One region of the Ruminococcus sp. SR1/5 genome, then DNA from elsewhere that is predicted to be linked to it. Evidence: predicted binding sites of a transcription regulator. Region 1 holds the regulator's gene; the other holds the start of a gene.
What was found. Region 1 encodes HrcA, which represses chaperone genes, less so after heat shock. Its sites were predicted from a motif close to TGTTAGCACTCNNNNNNNNNGAGTGCTAACA; they were not measured.
Positions count from the first base shown of each region.

Region 1 (7,741 bases):
ACGGTTTGCATTATCAACTTTATTACCTGTCTGAATAACTTTTTCACACCGTTGTTTTATTCAAATGGTATTCAGGTACTTTCTGTTTCCATCGTACAGCTTCCGTTACGTGACAACATGTATGGAGTTCCGTGGGATCTGGTCAGCGCCATGGGATGGATCATCCTTCTTCCGATCATTATCTTTGTAGCTGTTTTTGAGAAACAGATCATGGATGGTATCATGGCAGGTGGAGTAAAAGCGTAAATATAATATTTTTAATTTCCAAAAGAGAGGAGAAAACAGATATGTATCAGGCATTTACAGGCGGACTGGGAGGGATCGCACTTGCAAAGCATGGAAAAAGCCGTGCGATCAACGCAGAAAATCCTCATGGAGAAAAAGGCAGAGGCGGTATGGCTGCAAGTCATCTGGGACCGTCCAGAAAAGGAAGCCCGTGTCTCAGGGATATTGAGCCGGGAACTGTGGTAACTCTGGCAGAAATGGAAGGACCGGGACAGATCAATCATATCTGGATCACCGTTGATAACAAGACTACAGAGGCAGATTGCTTTGTACTGAGAGATCTTGTAATCCGTATGTACTGGGATGACGAGGAAACTCCTTCCGTGGAAAGTCCTCTGGGTGATTTCTTCTGCTGCGGATTCGGAAGGGAATGTTTTGTAAATTCTGTTCCGGTGGCTGTTGTTCCAAACAGGGGCTTTAACTGCTATTTCCCGATGCCGTTTAAGAAGAAAGCAAAGATCACACTGGAAAACCAGCATGCAAATAAAATCCCGGCTTTCTTTTATCAGGTAGATTACTGTCTCTATGATGAGCTTCCGGACGATATTGCTTATTTCCATGCGCAGTGGAGAAGGGAACGGTTGACAGAAAAACAAAAGATTATACAATTTTGGATGGAGTAAAAGGAAAAGGCCATTATATAGGAACCTACATGGCACTTACCACACTGGAACGTTACTGGTGGGGCGAGGGAGAAATGAAGTTTTATATTGACGGAGATGAGGAGTATCCGACCATCTGTGGAACAGGAACGGAAGATTACTTTGGTGGTTCCTGGAGCTTTGCCAAACAGGTGGATGGAAAAACCGTGGAACAGAATTATAACACGCCGTATCTGGGATATCCGTATTATTCTGCCCATGACGAGCTGATCCACAATTTTTATCATAATGATGACTGCCCGCCAATGAGAGGCTTTTACAGATGGCATTTACAGGATCCAATCTGCTTTGAAGAGGATCTTCGCGTTACGATTCAGCAGATAGGCGTCGGATACCGTGGCCTGTTTGAACGACAGGATGATGTGGCAAGTGTAGCGTACTGGTATCAGACACTTCCTCATGCACCGTTCCAGCCGTTGATGTCAAAAGAGGATAGATGGCCCAGATAAAAAGGGTGGTAGAGATTGAAAAAACAGGTATTTTGCGGGGTATTTGCCCTGGCTCTGGCAGTGACAGGATGTGGAGTCCAGAAGAAGGAGGCTGCATCTGATATTGTGCCGGAGAACAGACAGGAACTGACGATCCTTCATGTGGATGCAGGCACAGAAGGCTTTGATTCTTTTATCAGCCAGGCGGAAAAAGATCTTGGAATAAAGATCCATATTGAAAAAATGTCCGGCCAATGCGGACAATCGCCAGGCCAAAATAGCAACTCTTCTGACATCAGGAGATGATTCTGTTGATCTGATCACAGTAAATGATGAGATGATATCCGAATTTAAACATAAGGGATTTCTTCTTCCGCTGGAAGATACGGTTATGACAGAGGAGACAGCGGCGAATTTTCTGCAGGAATACCTGAAAGAAATATGCATGTCAGACGGACATATTTTTTCGGTACCGTTCAGGATGGATATCATGGCATTCTGGGTGAATCAGGAATTGCTGGATCAGGCTGGTCTGGACAGACTCTCCGGTCTCAGTGATCTTGAGATCCTTCAGAAAAAGCTTCAGAATACGGGAAAATATGCATACGGGGATGCATGGGAGATTTCCTACATATATAACAGTATCAGCGAGTATGTCAATTTTTTCGGAGGAGATTATACAGACTGGACGAATCCGAAAACCAGAGAAGCGGCAGAATATATGAAGCGAATGCTGGATACAGGGATGATATCAGAGGAGAATCTGATCGACCAGCATGATCAGCTGAATGAAAAATTTATAAACGGCCAGTATGGATGTATGTTCATGTATACCGGTGCGTTGAGGACCTTTCAGAATGCAGGCGTATATGGAAAAGATAAGATCCATATGGCACTATTGCCGGAATTTGCCAAGAAGGTGACCAATATCGCAACCTGGCAGTATGTACTGAATAAAAATTCTGATCATAAAGAAGCAGCTCTGAAGTTCCTTCAGTATGTGTCCGGATATGAGGCAAGCAAAAATTACGGACAGCTGACCAAAATGTGTCCGGCAAGACTGGATGTGATCGAGGATAAGAATTTTGATCTGGATGGCATTGAAATGATCCGGCAATATCTGAAAGATTATAAGCTGAAAGCAAGACCACTGTGTGCCGATTCCATAGAAGCTATTTCGGCTATGGGTACGGAATTTCAGAAATATGTGCTGGGACAGAAAACAGAAGCGGAATTTTTTGCCGGGGCACAGAAATGCATAGACCAGTATTACAAAAAAGCATCGTACTGATGCTTTTTTTGTTGCGAAAAAATAAGAACTTTTTTTCAAAACATATTGACAAATATTTTACATGGTGATATCTTAAAGACTGTAGATGTTAGCACTCCACTAAAATGAGTGCTAACAGATATAAAAAAGAATCAACATCCGTCAGGAAAGAATAAAAAGGAAAGGAGATGGATTCATGGAAGAGGTGTTGAATGAGCGCAAGCAAAAAATCTTAAAAGCAATCATCAAGACCTATATGGAAACCGGAGAACCGGTTGGTTCCAGGACCATTTCCAAGTATGCGGATCTCAATGTCAGTTCCGCAACGATCCGAAATGAAATGTCAGACCTGACAGATATGGGCTATATCGTCCAGCCTCATACCTCAGCAGGAAGGATTCCTTCAGATAAGGGCTACAGACTTTACGTCAATGAGCTAATGAAGGAGAAGGAAGCGGAGGTCGCAGAGCTGCGAGATCTGATCATTGAGAAGACAGATAAGATGGATAAGGTGCTTAAGAAGGTTGCGAAGGTTCTTGCTTCCAATACCAACTATGCTACCATGGTTTCCGTTCCGCAGTACAGCGGCAACAAGATCAAGTTCATCCAGCTGTCGAGGATGAGCGAGCTTCAGCTTGTGGCAGTGGTTGTCAGTGACAACAACACAGTCCGGAACCAGATCATCAATCTGGATGAGGAAATGGACGACCAGACGATCCTGAAACTGAATCTTCTTCTTAACACCAATCTCAATGGGATCCCGATCCAGGATATCAACCTTGGGATGATCGCCAGACTGAAGGAACAGGCAGGCAGCCACAGCGGTGTGGTGGCAACGGTTCTGGATGCAGTGGCAGCCACCATTCATGTGGAAGAGGAAGATATGGAGATCTATACTTCAGGTGCAACTAACATCTTCAAGTATCCGGAGCTTGCCGATAAAGAGAAGGCAACGGAGCTGATCTCCGCATTTGAGGAGAAGCATGAACTTGCCGATCTTGTAAAAGAACAGATGTCAGATGGAGAGAATACAGGAATCCAGGTTTACATCGGTGATGAGATGCCAATCCAGACCATGAAGGACTGCAGCATTGTAACTGCCAGATATGAACTGGGAGACGGAATGTACGGAACCATCGGGATCATCGGTCCCAAACGAATGGATTATGAGAATGTAGTGGACAGTCTGAAGGAACTGAAGAATCATCTGGATGACGTTTTGAAAAAGAAGAAAACTTAGAAAGGCGGTAGAAAAAAAGTGTCGGAGGAAACAAAGAAAACATCCGAAGAGCAGGAAGCGGAGAAGGAAATCCCCGTAACTGACGGAGATCAGGAAGAAGAAAACCTGACACCGGAGGGAGAAGATCTGCCGGAGGAAGAAAACAATACTCCAGGCGAAGAAGCTGCCTCAGAGGATAAAAAAGAAGAAAAATCAAAAACTTCCTTCTTCGGAAAGAAGAAAAAAGATAAATCTGAGCAGAAGGTGGAGGAACTTACCGATCGCCTGAAGCGTACCATGGCTGAATTTGACAATTTCCGTAAAAGAACGGAAAAAGAAAAATCCAGTATGTACATCATCGGAGCAAAAGAGATCGTTGAAAAGATCCTGCCGGTTGTGGATAACTTCGAAAGAGGTCTTGCACAGGCACAGGAAGGCGATGCTTTTGCAGATGGAATGAAAATGATCTACAAGCAGCTTACCACAACACTGGATGAGCTTGGTGTGAAGCCGATCGAAGCAGTGGGAAAGGAATTCAACCCGGATTTCCATAATGCAGTGATGCATGTGGAGGATGAAGAGGTTGGAGAGAACATCGTGGTGGAAGAATTCCAGAAGGGTTACACCTACAAGGATTTCGTAGTACGCCACAGTATGGTAAAGGTTGCGAACTAACTGACAACAAACTTTATTTTAACAGATACAGACTAAAACAGGAGGAAAAAATCATGGGAAAGATTATTGGTATTGACTTAGGTACAACAAACAGCTGTGTAGCCGTAATGGAAGGTGGACAGCCGACAGTTATCGCAAATACAGAAGGCGCAAGAACAACACCATCCGTTGTAGCATTCACAAAAACAGGAGAGCGTCTGGTAGGTGAGCCTGCAAAACGTCAGGCAGTTACAAATGCAGACAGAACGATCTCCTCTATCAAAAGAGAGATGGGTACCGATTACCGTGTAACCATCGATGACAAGAAATATTCTCCACAGGAGATCTCCGCAATGATCCTTCAGAAACTGAAAAAGGATGCAGAGGCATATCTTGGTGAGAAAGTAACAGAGGCAGTTATCACAGTTCCGGCTTACTTCAACGATGCTCAGCGTCAGGCTACCAAAGATGCAGGTAAGATCGCAGGTCTTGATGTAAAACGTATCATCAACGAGCCTACAGCAGCAGCTCTTGCATATGGTCTTGACAATGAGAAAGAGCAGAAGATCATGGTATACGACCTTGGCGGCGGTACATTCGATGTATCCGTGATCGAGATCGGTGATGGTGTTATCGAGGTTCTTTCCACAGCTGGTAACAACCGTCTTGGTGGAGATGACTTTGATAAGAAGGTCACAGATTACATGCTTTCCGAGTTCAAGAGAACAGAGGGCGTAGACTTAAGCAACGATAAGATGGCTCTTCAGAGACTGAAAGAGGCAGCTGAGAAGGCTAAGAAAGAGCTTTCTTCTGCAACAACAACAAACATCAACCTTCCGTTCATCACAGCTACAGCTGAGGGACCGAAGCATTTCGATATGAACCTTACAAGAGCTAAATTTGATGAGCTGACACATGATCTTGTAGAGATGACTGCAGAGCCGGTTCGCCGTGCACTGTCTGATGCAGGTATCACAGCTTCCGAGCTTGGCCAGGTACTTCTGGTTGGTGGTTCTTCCCGTATCCCGGCTGTACAGGATAAGGTAAGACAGTTAACTGGCAAAGAGCCAAGCAAGAACCTGAACCCGGATGAGTGTGTTGCACTTGGTGCTTCCGTACAGGGTGGTAAACTTGCAGGTGATGCAGGTGCCGGTGATATCCTTCTTCTGGATGTTACCCCACTGTCACTGTCCATCGAGACAATGGGTGGTATCGCAACTCGTCTGATCGAGAGAAATACTACAATTCCTACAAAGAAGAGCCAGATCTTCTCCACAGCAGCAGATAACCAGACAGCTGTAGATATCAACGTTGTACAGGGTGAGCGTCAGTTCGCGAAAGACAACAAATCCCTCGGCCAGTTCCGTCTGGATGGAATCCCGCCAGCACGTCGTGGAGTTCCGCAGATTGAGGTAACATTTGATATTGATGCCAACGGTATCGTTAATGTATCCGCTAAAGACCTTGGAACAGGTAAAGAGCAGCACATCACAATCACAGCTGGTTCCAATATGTCCGATTCCGATATCGACAAAGCTGTCAAAGAAGCAGCTGAGTTCGAGGCTCAGGATAAGAAACGTAAAGAGGCTATCGACACAAGAAACAATGCAGACTCCATGGTATTCCAGGTTGAGAATGCACTGAAAGAAGCTGGCGACAAGCTTGACGCAAACGATAAAGCAAGTGTTGAGGCTGACCTCAATGCACTGAAAGATCTTCTTGCACAGACAGCAAATGCTCAGGAGCTTACTGATTCTCAGGTTGCAGACATCAAGGCTGCACAGGAGAAGATGATGGAGAGCGCTCAGAAGCTGTTCTCCAAGATGTATGAGCAGACTCAGGGAGCTCAGGGTCAGGCTGGTCCGGGACCGGATATGGGCAACATGGGCGGAAACGCTGGTGCTCAGGGCGGAAATGAAGCAGGATACGGCGATGATGTTGTAGATGCTGATTACAAGGAAGTCTAAGACAAGTAGGAAATAATTACAATGGCTGATAAAAGAGATTATTATGAAGTCTTAGGTGTGGATAAAAACGCCGACGACGCAACATTAAAAAAGCATATCGTAAGCTGGCCAAGAAATATCACCCGGATGTAAATCCGGGTGATAAAGAGGCTGAGGCGAAGTTCAAAGAGGCGACAGAGGCTTACTCCGTTTTAAGTGATGCCGACAAGAGAAGACAGTATGATCAGTTTGGTCATGCAGCATTCGAAAACGGCGGCGGAGGCGGAGCCGGCGGCTTTGGTGGATTCGACTTCAACGGTGCGGATATGGGAGACATCTTCGGAGATATCTTCGGAGACCTGTTCGGCGGCGGAGGCAGAACCAGACGGGCCAACAATGGACCGATGAAGGGTGCCAACCTTCGTGCACGTGTGAACATTACTTTTGAGGAAGCGGTTTTCGGATGCGAGAAAGAGCTGGAGATCGTTCTGAAGGATGAGTGTACCACATGTCACGGAACCGGAGCGAAACCTGGAACATCACCGGTCACATGTCCGAAATGTAAAGGCCAGGGTCAGATCGTTTACACCCAGCAGTCCATGTTTGGTATGGTACGTAATGTTCAGACCTGTCCGGACTGTAACGGAACCGGTAAGGTGATCAAGGACAAATGCAGTGCCTGCCGTGGAACCGGATATACTTCTTCCAGAAAGAAGATCCAGGTATCTGTACCGGCCGGTATCGACAATGGCCAGTGCATCCGTATCCGTGAAAAAGGTGAGCCGGGAACCAACGGCGGTCCGAGAGGAGATCTGCTGGTTGAGGTAAATGTAGCCCGTCATCCGATCTTCCAGAGACAGGATATGAATATCTTTTCAACAGCTCCGATCACATTTGCACAGGCTGCACTTGGCGGTGAGATGCGTATTAATACCGTTGACGGTGAGGTTTCCTATGAGGTGAAACCGGGAACACAGACAGATACAAGAATCCGCCTGAAGGGCAAAGGTGTTCCGTCATTACGTAACAAGAATGTTCGTGGTGACCACTATGTAACCCTGGTAGTCCAGACTCCGACAAATCTCAATGAGGAAGCAAAGAAAGCTCTGGAAGCTTTTGATGCGGCATGTGGAAACCGTCCGTCAGAGGACAGCACATCCGAGACTTCCGAAAAAACCGAAAAGAAGAAAAAAGGTTTCCGTGAGAAAGTTAAGGAAATGTTTGAGGAATAAATAAAGTGAAAACAGGAAAGAGGCACAAAATGCCTCTTTCTTTTT
Region 1 covers NC_021014.1:3,065,207-3,072,947, forward strand. Annotated here, with positions in the region: gene CK1_RS15395 (carbohydrate ABC transporter permease) at 1-246, shown strand, start outside; gene CK1_RS18930 (glycoside hydrolase family 172 protein) at 288-908, shown strand; gene CK1_RS18935 (glycoside hydrolase family 172 protein) at 896-1,396, shown strand; gene CK1_RS15405 (hypothetical protein) at 1,412-1,681, shown strand; gene CK1_RS15410 (ABC transporter substrate-binding protein) at 1,611-2,666, shown strand; gene hrcA (heat-inducible transcriptional repressor HrcA) at 2,842-3,885, shown strand; gene grpE (nucleotide exchange factor GrpE) at 3,904-4,539, shown strand; gene dnaK (molecular chaperone DnaK) at 4,593-6,485, shown strand; partial or broken gene dnaJ (molecular chaperone DnaJ) at 6,507-7,696, shown strand.

Region 2 (7,741 bases), 760 kb from region 1:
ACTGGGAAAAGCGTTAATGCTTCCAGTGGCAGTACTGCCAATCTGTGGTATCCTCATGGGTATCGGATACTTGTTATGTCCGGCAACCATGCAGGGTGGAGACATTCATGGCGCAGCCAATCTGATCGGTCTGTTTTTGGTTAAGGCAGGCGGAGCTCTGATCGACAACATGGCAATCCTTTTTGCTATCGGTGTTGGTGTCGGTATGTCAGAAAAGAATGACGGAACCGGCGGAATTGCTGCACTTGCATCTTGGCTGATGCTCACAACACTTCTTTCTACAGGATTTGTTACAACCATCATGCCATCAATCGCTGACAGTGCAACAAAAACTCTTGCATTTGACAAAATTGCGAATCCTTTTATCGGAATCCTTGCCGGTATCATCGGATCTACATGCTATAACAAATTCAAGAGCACCAAGCTTCCTGACTGGCTGTCATTCTTCAGCGGCAAGCGCTGCGTAGCGATCATCGCAGGAGTGGTTTCCATTATCGTATCTGTTGTATTACTGTTTGTATGGCCATTACTTTTCAGTGCACTTGTAGCATTAGGAAAAGCGATCGCAGGTATGGATGTTGTTGGTGCAGGTATCTATGCATTCCTGAATCGTCTGTTGATCCCTACCGGATTACATCACGCATTGAACAATGTATTCTGGTTTGACACGATCGGACTTGGTGATCTTCAGCACTTCTGGGCAGGTGAAACCTCTGCAGATGTATCCTGGAGCCTTGGAATGTACATGTCCGGATTCTTCCCATGTATGATGTTTGGTATTCCTGGTGCAGCACTTGCAATGGTTAAATGTGCGAAACCTGCAAAGAAAAAAATCGCGATCGGTCTTGTTGCATCTGCAGCGATCTGTGCATTTATCTGTGGTGTAACTGAGCCGTTCGAGTTTGGATTTATGTTCCTTGCTCCTGGCCTCTATGTGATCTATGCATTACTTTACGGTATCTTTACCATGATCACAGTTGCTCTTGGCTTCCGTGCAGGCTTCAGCTTCTCAGCCGGTGCGATGGATTTACTTTTCTCATCCTCACTTCCGGCAGCACAGAAGACATGGCTCATCCTTCCGCTTGGAATTGCAGCATTCATCGTATTCTATGTTGTATTCCTTTTTGCCATCAAGAAATTTGATCTGAAGACTCCGGGAAGAGAAGACGATGACGATCTTGAGGCAGAGAAGAATATTGAGCTTGCAAATGATGACTATACTGCTATTGCCGCGAAGATCCTGGAAGGCTGTGGCGGAAAAGAGAATATCACAAGCATCGATAACTGCATCACAAGACTGAGACTTGAGGTTAAGGATATTACAGCTGTAAATGATAAGGTGATCAAATCTGCAGGTGTTGCAGGCGTGATCAAACCTGGAAAAACTTCTGTACAGGTTATTATCGGAACCAAGGTTCAGTTTGTTGCAGATGCATTTTCTGCGCTTTGTAAATAATGGCTTTTTTGGAGTCAGGTATTTGTTAAAATAATTATGGGGGCAGCAGCAGAACTGTGAAAACGGTTCTGCTGCTGTTTTTTGTATACCTTATATTGACCGATACTTTCAAAAAGCGTACAATGTTACTTCGATAAAAAGCAACCGGTCAGTGCGTTTACAATTGCAATATTTCTACAGGGGGAATGAAGTTAATGAAATTCTGCATATTTCACAAAAAATATCTTTTAGCCGGCATATATATTATTTTTGTTCTGTTTACCTGCTGTAATTCCCGATTTTATCATACACCGCTGGCAAAAATATGTTCCGTAACAGAAAAACAGACTCTGAGCAGAGAAGGAACCAGGTGCTCAAAAGAATATTACTATACTCAGAATATTACGGCACGGATATTAAACGGTTCGCATAAAGGGGAAAAAATAACGGTCTCTAATGAATATACATCTTCTCAGGTTCAGACCAAGAAATATCATAAAGGAGACACCGTTCTTTTAAGCGGTTCAAAGGAAAGCCCCGGAAAAACGATACGTTCTGTAAAAAGGGATGGGTATTTGGCATTACTGGCAGGAGGATTATTTTTTCTTCTGATCTGCATTACAGGAAAGCAGGGATTTTACACGATCATATCACTGATACTGAATACAGTCATATTTGCGTATGGATTTCAGGCTTTTACAGAAGGGAAAAATATTTTAAATATCTGTAATGTCATCGCAGTTCTTTTTTCACTGACTACATTGATCTGCTTAAATGGAATTCATAGAAAAACATTTTCCTCAGTTCTTTCAACACTGTGTGTTCTGTTTCTGATCATGGCATTGTTTGAATTTTCTATTTATATGTACGGAGATCTGGATTATTCCAATCTGGAATACCTTGGAAGTACAGGCAATTCAGCAGATATATTCTGGGCAGATATTATGCTGACAGGACTTGGTGCAATTATGGATGTGACGGTGACGATCAGCGCAGCAGTAGGAGAGATCGTGCGGAAAAATCCATCGGTTTCTCTGAGAAGACTGATACATTCCGGTCGTGAAATCGGATATGATATTATGGGAACCATGATAAATGTACTGCTGTTTGTTCTGGCAAGCGGCATGATTCCCATGTTCATACTTAAGATGAATAATGATATAAGTTTTATAACGATCGTGAGATACCACATTCCATATGATATCTGTCGTTTTCTGATAGAAAGTATTGGAATTGTACTGGCAATACCAGTATCTGTTTTTATTGCTTCAGCGATTATGAAAATACCATCACGGAAAAGGGGTGTCAGAGAATGATCATTTTTCTTGCATTGATTTTAATTTTTCTGGTGATCTTGATTGGCGGAGAGCGTGGAGCCATGTCAATTATGACACTGGCGGGGAATATTGTAATTTTGTTTTTTCAATTATGCTGATGTCTGCCGGTTTTCCTGTACTGCTCCTGATATTGGTGGCAGGTGCAGGTGTCTGTTATATTTCTCTGTTTTATCAGAACGGAAATAATCCAAAGACGCGGGCGGCTTTTCTGGCTACACTGCTGGTAATGTTACTTTTGTTTATTCCGATTTATATTATTACATGGAGATCAGGAAGCTACGGATTAAATGAGATCCAGATTTCAGAAGATGATTTTATGTATTATTACAGTACGGACCTTCATATTAACATGCTTCATGTAGGAATATTTGTAACTGTTTTCAGTACTCTTGGGGCTGTTATCGATACAGCATTATCTGTAACATCTTCTGTATATGAAGTCTGGACTCATAAAAACAGTCTGACAGCGAAAGAGCTTACAGCTTCCGGCTATCAGGTTGGGAAAGAAATTATCGGTACAACGGTAAATACGTTGCTGTTTGCTTATCTTGGAGGAACTATTTTATTATTTTCATACATTCAGACACAGCAATATAGCCTGGAGATCATTCTTAATTCCCAGTTCCTATTCCAGGATGTTGCAGTCATGCTATCTGGTGCGGTAGCCTGCCTTGTTACTGTCCCGGTATCGATCAGATGTATTATTCGACAGATCTCATGAAGTATATCTCCACTGCACTGAATACGGATCCATGGTCCCGATACAGATGTTCTTTCCTGTATTCAGCAGACGTGTGCTCTCTTTTATGAAAGCAGTTATTATATTTATGTATTTATGGGAGTGTTTTTACAGGCAGTTCCATTTCTGATCCTGGGAGTCCTTCTATCTTCGGCGCTTCAGACATATGTATCGGAAAAATGGATCGTAAAATTACGTGAAATGTGAAGAAAGTGTGAAATTAGCACTCGCCTCTTGACAGTGCTAATAATGCGTGTTATAGTACATACAGAACAAAGGAAGAGAGAAAAAAGAAATCTTCCGGAGAAAGTTCTTACAGAATTTGCAGATGTTTTCAGAAACAGTAAATTAAAAACGCCTGCGCAGCACGCAGCGAATATAGATCAGGAGGAATGAGTTATGTTAATGCCAAGTATTTTCGGAGAAGATTTATTTGATGATTTTATGGGATATCCGACAGGCCGTCAGGCAGCTGCCAATGCTTATCCTCAGGTGAAGGATATGATGAAGACAGATATCCGTGATGTAGATGGCAATTATGAACTGGAGATTGATCTTCCGGGATTTAAGAAAGAGGATGTGAAGATCCAGCTGAAGAATGGTTATCTGAACATTCAGGCAACCAGAGAAGAGAAGAAGGACGAGAAGGATGATAAAGGTAAATATGTTCGCAGAGAACGTTATACAGGAACCTGCAACAGAAGCTTTTATGTAGGCTCGAGCATTAAGCATGAAGATATCCATGCGAAATATGAGAACGGAATCCTTCATGTAACCTTCCCGAAGGAAGAGACCAAGAAAGAAGCAGAAGAGAAGAAATTTGTTTCTATTGATTGATCAGCATTTATTGTGAAGCCCCGGTACTGGATTGCAAGCTCCGGGTGATGGGATATAGCATAATAACAATATCCGGAACAACCCAAACGGATATTGCAAATATTAAAGCTCCAAATTGCACATTGCATTTGTTTATATAAATGAATATAACCCCCTTTTTTCCACCCCTCTGCCAATGTCCGGCAGAGGGGTTCTTTACGTTTCAGCCTGAAGTACAGAGGTGAATTCTGATTACTGTTTACTGGTAATATTCCGCGAAGCGTGTTGCTGAGAACGGAGTGAACAGTAACGAATTCTGATTAACTTTACACTCTTTCCTCACTCTGTTATACTTGGAACAGGTAAACAGCGGAAATTCGGCAATACTATAAAATTGGGGAAAGAGTTTTTACAGAGGTGAATATATGGGAGATAAGATCAAGGTTATCATGGACTGTGATCCCGGAATCGATGACGGGATCGCACTGGCATATGCGGCAGCACATCAGGATGAACTGGAGCTGCTTGCAGTGACGACATCTGCAGGAAGTACCAGGATAGAAAGAGTGACCCAAAATGCACTGGAGCTGGTGGATTTTTACGGACTGAAGGTTCCGGTGGCAGGAGGCCAGGACCGTCCTCTTGTGAAAGCGGCAATTTATGCGGAAGAATTTCACGGAGAGACAGGGCTTGGCCATTGCGTACTGCCGGAAGCAAAATCAGAGGCTGCTTCTGACAATGCAGTGCTTTTTATCCGTGATATTCTGAATGCCATTCCGGAGGGCGAGCAGGTAGTAATGATCGAAACTGCACCAATGACTAATCTTGCACTTCTGTTGAAGGTTTTTCCTGAAATAAAGAATAAGATCAGAAAAATCGTATTTACAGGCGGCGCAGCAAAAGGCGGAAACATCACACCGGCAGCAGAATTCAACATCTACGCAGATCCTGAGGCGGCAAAGATCGTATTCGATTCCGGAATCCCACTGATCATGTGTGGACTGGATGCTACCCTGAAATGTAATCTCACCAGAAACCAGATCATGAAGCTGTGCCAGTCCGGTGATCCGGCAGCCAGAGCCTGTGGAGATATGGCTGGCTACGTACTTGAAAATTTTTCCAAATATCGCTGCGTGGCAAGTATCCATGCTGCTGTACCGTTTATGTATCTCATCCATCCGGAGTTCTTTAAAACAGAAAAAGTATTCCTGGATGTGGATTGTTCAGATGGTGCCGGACGGGGTGCCACATTATGCGATTTCCGCTGGTGGCTACACGAAGAAGACGAAATGAAAGATATGATTCTGACAGATGCAGATACAGAAAGCTTCCAGCAGGAGCTGTTTGAAGCGATTTATTCTGTGTCCGAATGCAAAAATATGAAATAGCCGGACAACGATCCGGAAACAGCTGCATTTATGAAGCAGCTGAGCAGTCAGATAAGAGGATAGAAAACCCATGAACTATATTGTATTTGACCTGGAATGGAACCAGAATCCGGATGGAAGAAGACATCCGGATAGTCGGCTCCCGTTTGAGATCATAGAGATCGGGGCAGTAAAATTAAATGAAAAAAGAGAGATCGTTGATACCTTTCAGTGCCTGATCAAGCCCAAAGTGTACCACTGGATCCACGACAGTATCCATGAAGTGATCCACGTGGATTATCATGAACTGGAAAAAGGCATCCCTTTTCCAAGGGCAATCCGCAGATTTCTGGAATGGTGCGGGGAGGAGTATCGCTTTTTTACCTGGGGAGACCAGGATGTGATGGAACTTCAGCGCAATATGAAATACTATAATCTTCTGAAGCTGATGCCAGGGCCGGTGCATTACTACGATGTGCAGAAACTTTTCAGCATAAAATTCGAGGATGGAATATCCAGGCGTTCCCTGGAATATGCTACAGACTACCTGCAGCTTCCCAAAAACCGGGATTTTCACCGGGCACTGGCAGACGCCAGCTATACTGCCAGGATACTCCTGGAGATCGATGAAGCCTGCATGATCCGCCATCCGTCCCTGGATGTATATCAGAATCCAAAATCCAGAGACAGCGAGATCTATATTTCCTATACAGACCATGACAAGTTTGTGTCCAGGGAATTTGTATCAAAGGAGCGTCTGATGAAGGACCGTACCATGGTAAGTACCATGTGTCCCATTTGCAGATGCCCTGCCAAGAGGAAGATCCGCTGGTTCAGTACCAACAATTCCAAGGTATATTACAGCCTTGCCCTTTGCCATGAGCATGGACCTGTTGCCGGAAAGATCCGGATTCGAAAAACCGATGAGGGAAAATATTTCGGGGTGAAGACCCTGAGAGCAGAAGATACAGAAGCGGCGGATGAGATCCGTGAAAAGCACGAATCTCTCCGCCGCAGGAAAATGTTACGCAGCCAGGAGAAGGTCTGATACGATGTTTCGTTCGTATTGCATTCCCCATCCGACCATTTGTTTCTTATAATAATATTTGCTTTTCAGACGCAGTGGGCCGACAGCATTCTGAAGAACGGCCTGGCGTTTGTTAAGCTGTGATTTTTTGATACCTTTTGGAAGAGTCACATAAACCTTTGTCTGATAATAAAACGGATAGGTGTTTCCGTTATTCTTAAGGATATATTTGTCACAAGGGAGTACCTTAAACGGGACTGGCTCCATGGACACCTTCATATCCACCTTTTCAAAATTTTCAAAACCATAATTAAAAAGAGAAGCGGTATCGCTGTAAGCATTTGCCGCGGAAGTAGAATTCAGGATCACGGCTACCAGCGTTATATTTCCTCGTTTGCAGTAGGTGACAAGTGTGTTGCCGGATGCATCCGTGTAACCTGTTTTTCCGCCACGGACGCCTTCATAATAATATTCGCCGTTTTTCATCATCTTGTGATGATTGAGCAGCTGGCGGGCTTCCGCAAATTTATTGGTAGGCGGGATCTCGTAATAACGTTTGGTGCAGTATCGCCGGAAAAGAGGATTCAGCCAGGCGGATTTGGCGATCTTTGCCATGTCGGAGGCTGTGGTGTAATGATTCTCATCCGGAAGACCGTTGGGATTATTAAAGTGTGTGTTCTTGCAGCCAAAAAGCTTGGCGCGCCAGTTCATGAGTTCTGCGAATTTCTTTACAGAGCCGGAAACTTCTTCCGCAATGGCGACAGACATTTCATTAGCGGACTGGAGCATGACAGCCATCAGGGCCTGATCCCTGGTGAATTTTTCACCGGGAGCAGCATAAATACTGGAATCTCCGGCAGTTACACTGGTGGAAGCTTTTTCAGATACGGTAATGTTTGTCTTAGCGTTCAGATTTTCGCAGGCAAGCAGTGTAGTCAGGATCTTCGTGATGCTGGCAGGGTAGAGCTGTGTGTCCGCATTTTTGGAATAAAGAACGGCTTCTGTATTTACATCCATAAG
Region 2 covers NC_021014.1:2,307,804-2,315,544, reverse strand. Annotated here, with positions in the region: gene CK1_RS11545 (PTS transporter subunit EIIC) at 1-1,456, shown strand, start outside; partial or broken gene CK1_RS18885 (YibE/F family protein) at 1,642-1,965, shown strand; gene CK1_RS11540 (YibE/F family protein) at 2,011-2,751, shown strand; gene CK1_RS11535 (YibE/F family protein) at 2,738-3,493, shown strand; gene CK1_RS11530 (Hsp20/alpha crystallin family protein) at 3,911-4,348, shown strand; gene CK1_RS11525 (nucleoside hydrolase) at 4,753-5,715, shown strand; gene CK1_RS11520 (3'-5' exonuclease) at 5,786-6,742, shown strand; gene CK1_RS11515 (D-alanyl-D-alanine carboxypeptidase family protein) at 6,719-7,741, opposite strand, start outside.
Region 2: the regulator HrcA is predicted to act here: its motif matches at 3,730-3,760, upstream of CK1_RS11530 (Hsp20/alpha crystallin family protein).